DNA from 3 places in the Pseudomonas sp. MAFF 730105 genome. Region 1 is predicted to be linked to each of the others. Evidence: predicted binding sites of a transcription regulator. Region 1 holds the regulator's gene; each other region holds the start of a gene.
What was found. Region 1 encodes sigma-54, which starts transcription at its own class of promoters, with help from an activator protein. Its sites were predicted from a motif close to ANTGGCATNNANNTTGCTNT; they were not measured.
Positions count from the first base shown of each region.

Region 1 (2,266 bases):
CCGGCGCGTTCACCATGGAACGGCCGGGGGTCAGGATGGTTTCTAGTCGGATCATGGATTGGGGGGATTAACGACCGGTAGCGCCCTGGAGGAGGCTTTGGGTCTTTTCCTTATGCTTTTTGAGTTGGCGATCCAGCTTGTCGGTCAGCAGGTCAATCGCGGCATACATGTCTGTGTGCTCCGCATTGGCAACCACCTCTCCGCCGGGAATATGCAACGTGGCTTCGATTTTCTGCAGCAGCTTCTCGACGTTCATCGTGACCTGCACATTGGTGATCTTGTCGAAATGCCTTTCCAATCGGTCGAGTTTTTCGCCGATGTAGGTACGCAGGGGTTCGGTCACTTCCAGTTGGTGTCCACTGATGTTGACTTGCATACAGCTTCTCCTTCGTTGCCAGTGCATAAAGCGGCAGGCAGAAATGCCTGCCACTGGAACGCTGTGGCGTGGCCTGTTACATCAACCGCTTGCGTTCGCTCGAAGGCGCGATCCCGAGGGATTCGCGATACTTGGCGACGGTACGGCGGGCCACCTGAATGCCTTGTGCCTCCAGTAAACCAGCGATCTTGCTGTCACTCAACGGCTTTTTCTGATTTTCCGCAGCCACCAGTTTCTTGATGATCGCGCGGATGGCTGTGGACGAGCATTCGCCGCCTTCGGAGGTGCTGACGTGGCTGGAGAAAAAATATTTCAATTCGTAGATACCCCGTGGGGTATGCATGAATTTCTGCGTGGTCACCCGGGAAATTGTCGATTCGTGCATGCCCACCGCCTCGGCGATGTCGTGCAGGACCAACGGCTTCATCGCTTCGTCGCCGTAGTCCAGGAAGCCGCGTTGATGCTCGACGATCTGGGTTGCAACCTTCATCAGGGTTTCGTTGCGGCTCTGCAGGCTCTTGATGAACCAGCGGGCTTCCTGCAACTGGTTGCGCATGAAGGTGTTGTCGGCGCTGGTATCGGCGCGTCTTACAAAGCCAGCGTACTGGGCGTTGACCCGTAGCTTGGGGACCGATTCCTGGTTCAGCTCCACCAGCCAGCGATCGTTGTGCTTGCGCACGATCACATCGGGAACCACGTATTCGGGCTCGGTGGCCTCGATCTGTGAGCCCGGGCGTGGGTTGAGGCTCTGGACCAGTTCGATCACCTGGCGCAGCTCATCTTCCTTGAGCTTCATGCGCCGCATCAGCTGGCTGTAGTCGCGGCCGCCCAGCAGGTCGATATAGTCGGTGACCAGTCGCTTGGCCTCGGCCAGCCACGGTGTCTTGGCGGGTAACTGGCGCAGTTGCAGCAGCAGGCACTCACCCAGGTTGCGGGCGCCGATGCCGGCCGGTTCGAATTGTTGGATCCGATGCAGGACAGCTTCGATCTCGTCCAGCTCGATGTCCAGCTCCGGATCGAAAGCTTCGAGAATTTCTTCGAGGGTCTCGTCCAGGTAGCCCTGATTGTTGATGCAGTCGATCAGGGTCACGGCGATCAGGCGATCGGTGTCGGACATCGGCGCGAGGTTCAGTTGCCACAGCAGGTGGCTTTGCAGGCTTTCGCCGGCAGAGGTGCGGGTGGTGAAGTCCCACTCGTCATCATCGCTGCTTGGCAGGCTGCTGGCGCTGGTCTGGTAGACGTCCTCCCAGGCCGTGTCCACGGGCAGGTCGTTGGGGATGCGTTCGTTCCACTCGCCATCCTCGAGGTTATCCACCGTCGGGGCGGCTTCCTCCTGGTAGGACGGCTCCTGGATCTCGGTATTGGATTTTTGCTCGACGTTGTCGGCCAGCGGATCAGTGTTGTCGAAGTCGTCGCCTTCTTCCTGGCGTTCGAGCATCGGATTGGATTCCAGGGCCTCCTGGATTTCCTGTTGCAGGTCCAGGGTCGACAATTGGAGCAGGCGGATGGCCTGTTGCAGCTGCGGTGTCATCGTCAGCTGCTGGCCCATTCTCAAGACTAGCGATGGTTTCATGGCAGGGGCTTAACACCTTATTCGCCGGCGCACATGCGCCATCCACTACAAGGGCGCCGAAGCGCCAAACCTTAAGCAAATTATATGCCTGAAACTGAAGTGTTTGCCTAGAGGGAGTACTCAATTAGTTTCCCGATGAGGGGATTCATTGAGCCTCTCCCGAGGCGCTGCCTGGTAAAACCGACGGCGCCGGAACAGTTGCCAGACACTTCGCGCTTACAGGCGGAACTCATGGCCCAGATACACTTCCTTGACCAATTCGTTGGCCAGGATGGTGGCGGAGTCACCTTCGGCGATCAATTGTCCATCATTGACGA
Region 1 covers NZ_AP018438.1:1,017,632-1,019,897, forward strand. The annotation lists gene ptsN (PTS IIA-like nitrogen regulatory protein PtsN) at 1-55, opposite strand, end outside; gene hpf (ribosome hibernation-promoting factor, HPF/YfiA family) at 68-376, opposite strand; gene PCOSP_RS04325 (RNA polymerase factor sigma-54) at 453-1,949, opposite strand; gene lptB (LPS export ABC transporter ATP-binding protein) at 2,166-2,266, opposite strand, start outside.

Region 2 (2,266 bases), 2.6 Mb from region 1:
CAGGGCCTCAAATCGTTGGGCGAACTGGTGCAGCGTATCCAGACCCAGCCGCGCAGCGGTTTGCGCGAAATGGTGGTGGACGCGATGACCACCAATGAAACCCTGTGGTTTCGTGATACCTATCCGTTCGAAGTCTTGAAGAACAAAGTGCTGCCGGCGGCCATCAAGGCCAGTCCGGGCCAGCGCCTGCGGATCTGGTCGGCCGCCTGTTCGTCGGGTCAGGAACCGTATTCGCTGTCGATGTCCATCGACGAGTTCGAGCGGACCAATATCGGCCAGTTGAAGGGGGGCGTGCAGATCGTCGCCACGGACCTGTCCGGAACCATGCTCAACAACTGCAAGACCGGTGAGTACGACAGCCTGGCTATCGGCCGCGGCCTGTCGCCCGATCGCCTGCAACGCTACTTCGATCCGAAAGGGCCGGGGCGCTGGGTGGTCAAGGCACCGATCAAGAGCCGGGTGGAGTTCCGCTCGTTCAACCTGCTGGACAGCTACGCCAGCCTGGGCAAGTTCGACATCGTGTTCTGCCGCAACGTGCTGATCTACTTCTCCGCCGAAGTGAAGAAGGACATCCTGTTGCGCATCCACGGCACTCTGAAGCCCGGCGGCTACCTGTTCCTAGGCGCCTCTGAAGCACTGAACGGCTTGCCGGATCATTACCAGATGATCCAGTGCAGTCCGGGGATCATCTACCAGGCGAAGTGATGCAGTCGGGTCGTCAAAAAGCGGGAGCCCCTACAGGCTCCCGTTTTTTTTGCCTGCTGATTAGTGCTTCGCTCACTCTGTGGAGCGAGCTTCTGTGGGGGCCGAGCTTGCTCGCGATGCAGGCAACACGGTTTCAACTCCCGACCGCGTCATCGTTCATCGCGAGCAAGCTCGGCTCCCACGAAAGCTCGGTCCCACTGTAATTGCCAGTGTCACTCAAAAAGCGGCAGAAAAGCGGCAGCCGGCGGAAAACGGTTGCCGCTTTTCTGGCATTGCCGCCTTGCCCATGCCCGCAAAGCCCCGGTTTATGGGGTTTTGGAAAGTGGCACGACGCTTGCTAAGTCCATGTACGTACATTCTGGTCACCCAAAGGTTTCCGACATGAGCATCAGCTTCGATAAAGCGCTCGGTATCCACGAACAGGCCCTGAGCTTCCGCGCCCAGCGTGCCGAAGTTCTGGCCAACAACATCGCCAACGCCGACACCCCGAACTACAAGGCGCGGGACCTGGACTTCTCCAAAGTGCTCGCCGAGCAGAATGAGAAAACCAAGAACGGCTCCTTCGCCCTGAACATGACCAACAGCCGTCATATCGAGGCCGAAGGCTTGGGCAACGGCGACGAGTCGCTGATGTATCGCACGCCGATGCAGCCTTCGATCGACCAGAACACCGTGGACGCTCAACTGGAACAGTCCAACTACGCGGAGAACTCCGTGAACTTCCAGGCCAGCTTCACCCTGCTCAACAGCAAATTCAAAGGGCTGATCTCGGCCCTGCGCGGAGAGTAAGTCATGTCGATTGCGAGCGTATTCAACATCGCCGGCAGTGCCATGAGTGCCCAGACCACTCGCCTGAACACTGTCGCCAGTAACATCGCCAACGCCGAGACCGTTTCGTCGAGCATCGACCAGACCTACCGCGCCCGTCACCCGGTGTTCGCCACCATGTTTCAAGGTGGCCAGTCGAATGGCAGCGGCTCGCTGTTCCAGGAGCAGGACGCGGCCGGGCAGGGCGTGCAGGTAATGGGCGTGGTCGAAGACCAGAGCAACCTCGAAGCGCGCTATGAGCCGAACCATCCGGCTGCCGACGCCAAGGGCTATGTCTATTACCCGAACGTCAACGTCGTCGAAGAAATGGCCGACATGATTTCCGCCAGTCGTTCGTTCCAGACCAACGCCGAAATGATGAACACCGCCAAAACCATGATGCAGAAGGTCCTGACCCTGGGTCAGTGATAAGGGGCGAGTCACATGAGCGTTACCAACACCACCAGCGGTTTGAGCCTCAACGAGATTCTGGCCAACTCCTCGGTCAAGACCAACACCACCACCGACGGCCTGGGCTCGCTGACAGGTGCGGCGACCGGCAAGAAGGAGCTGGGCAAGGATGCGTTCCTGCAACTGCTCGTCACCCAGCTGAAAAACCAGGACCCGTTGTCGCCGCAGGACAACGGTGAGTTCGTTGCCCAGCTGGCCCAGTTCAGCAGCCTGGAAGGCATCACCACCCTCAACGATACCGTGAGCGGGTTGGCCAGCAACTACAACTCGTCCCAGGCCTTGC
Region 2 covers NZ_AP018438.1:5,083,706-5,085,971, reverse strand. The annotation lists gene cheR (protein-glutamate O-methyltransferase CheR) at 1-705, shown strand, start outside; gene flgB (flagellar basal body rod protein FlgB) at 1,087-1,494, shown strand; gene flgC (flagellar basal body rod protein FlgC) at 1,498-1,941, shown strand; gene flgD (flagellar hook assembly protein FlgD) at 1,957-2,266, shown strand, end outside.
Region 2: the regulator sigma-54 is predicted to act here: its motif matches at 1,027-1,046, upstream of flgB (flagellar basal body rod protein FlgB).

Region 3 (2,266 bases), 870 kb from region 1:
GATGACCAGTTGTTCGGTGTGGAGCGCTTGCAACAGGTGTTTGCCGCCAACCGCGAGCCCGATTGTCTTTTCGAAGATATCCAGCAGGCCCTGCGGGACTTTCGCGGGGAGGCCCGCGACGATTTCAGCATGGTCGAAGTGCGGATGGTCGCGCCGACGCAACTCAACCCGCCGCCACCTGTCTATTCCGATAGCGGCCAGTCCAGCCCGCTGGACTGGTCGGTGAGTTTCGAGTTTCGGGCCCAGACGCTCAAGCGCTTCAACCCGATGCCGTACCTGCTGCAATTGCTGCTTGAAGTGCATGGGCTCAGGGCTCAGAGTGGCGCGCTTTACAGCGTACTTTCGGAGCTCTATTCCAATGCCCTGGAGCATGGGGTACTGGGGCTCGATTCGAGCATCAAGCGCGACGCGTCGGGCTTTGCGCGCTATTACATGGAGCGCAGCACCCGGCTGGATGAACTGGATGCCGGTCACATTCGGGTACACTTGCATGTCACGCCTCACGGCGATGGTGGTCGCCTGGTGATCGAGGTCGAAGACAGCGGTGAGGGCTTCGATGTCGCCCGTGTCATGGCTCGGCCGCTGGACCGTGATCGGTTGTCGGGACGTGGTGTTAGCCTGGTGCGTCAGTTGAGTCACCAGGCCTGTTGGTCAGACGATGGTCGTAGTGTCCGCGTGGAGTTTTTCTGGGAGGCTCTGGCATAATCCGCGCCACTCTTGATCAGGGAGCGAACAAGTGAACGAGATTCATCTGGACCGCGACGTGCTCAGCACGTTGAAAGAAGTCATGGAGGAGGGGTATCTGGAGCTGCTGGATACGTTTCTCAACGACTCCGAAGCGCGCCTGCGTGTGCTGCATGAGGCCCGCGACGCCGAAAAACTGAGCGCCACCGCCCACAGCTTCAAAGGCAGCAGCAGCAACATGGGGGCCATCCGCCTGGCCGAACTGTGCGGTGAGCTGGAACAGCGTGCCAAACAGCCCTCCCTGGGTGGCATCGAGAAACTGGTCAGCGAAATCGACAGCGAATTTGCCCATGTCCGAAATCTTTGCAGGGAAGAGCGCGAAGGCTTTCACTGCTGAGTGTTGACCTGCCAGGCATCGCCTCTTTCCAGACGTTGGCCCGCCCCTTGCATTGTCCAGTCTCGACTGTACCTATGATTTCAGTGCAGCGGAGACCTTTTTATGCCCGTTACGCCCAATACACTGCTTCAGGCCACTACCCAGGCCAAGCCGCAGACCGCCGTCAATCCGCCGGCAGCGGCTCCGGACCTTGGTAATAGAGCCTCCAGCTTCGCGCAGGTCTTCGCCCAGCAAGCCCCTGTCAAATCCTCGTCGGCCCCTGAGCCTGCGATGAAGCCGGTGCGCGACAAGACGCCCGACAGCAGCGTCAAAAAGGACGCCAGCGATGAAACGGCTGCCGCCCCGGAGCCGACCGTTGCCGATAGCGGCAAACCCTTGCCCGCCGACAAGCCGGTCAAGGCCGATGACACGGCAGACAAGGACGCCGATGCCGACAGCGAAACCGAGACCCCGGTAGCGGACGCGACCCCTGCCGATCCTGTCGTCGACCCGATGGTGCCGCCGGACGCGGCTGTGCCTGCGGTTCAAGTCGATGTGGCGCCCACCCCTGTGGTGGACCCCGCGACTGTTCCGCAAGTAGTCGCTGCGGTGGCGACCCCGGTCGTGCCACTGGCACCGGTAGCCCAGGCCGCGCCGCCGGCGGATCCGAAGTTCGACCCCGAGGCCGATCCGCTCGACGCCATGCCGGCGTTGCGACTGGCGATGGAGCAGGGCGGCCACGTTTCCGCCACCAGCCAGGCCAAGACCACTGCCCCGGTTCCGCTCGACGGTGAGCCGACCTCGGCCCAGACGTTCGCCGCCGGCATGGCGAGCATGCTCACCGTGCAAGCCGACCAGAACAGTACCGGCCCTGGCAGCCAGGGTGGGGAAAAGGCATTCAGTGGTCTGATCGGCGAGGGGCTCAAGGATCTGGGCGCGGCTTCCAGTGACACCCGCGTGGATGATTTCGCCAACCGCCTGGCGGCCCTCACCCAGGCCGCTACGCCCAAGACCGCCAATGCGGTGCCGGTCAACCAACCCATCGCCATGAATCAGAGTGGCTGGACCGAAGAAGTGGTCAACCGGGTGATGTACCTGTCGAGCGCCAATCTCAAGGCGGCCGACATCCAGTTGCAGCCCGCCGAACTCGGGCGGCTGGACATCCGGGTAAACATGATGCCGGATCAACAGACCCAGGTGACCTTC
Region 3 covers NZ_AP018438.1:1,890,019-1,892,284, forward strand. The annotation lists gene PCOSP_RS08415 (ATP-binding SpoIIE family protein phosphatase) at 1-705, shown strand, start outside; gene PCOSP_RS08420 (Hpt domain-containing protein) at 737-1,081, shown strand; gene PCOSP_RS08425 (flagellar hook-length control protein FliK) at 1,184-2,266, shown strand, end outside.
Region 3: the regulator sigma-54 is predicted to act here: its motif matches at 1,116-1,135, upstream of PCOSP_RS08425 (flagellar hook-length control protein FliK).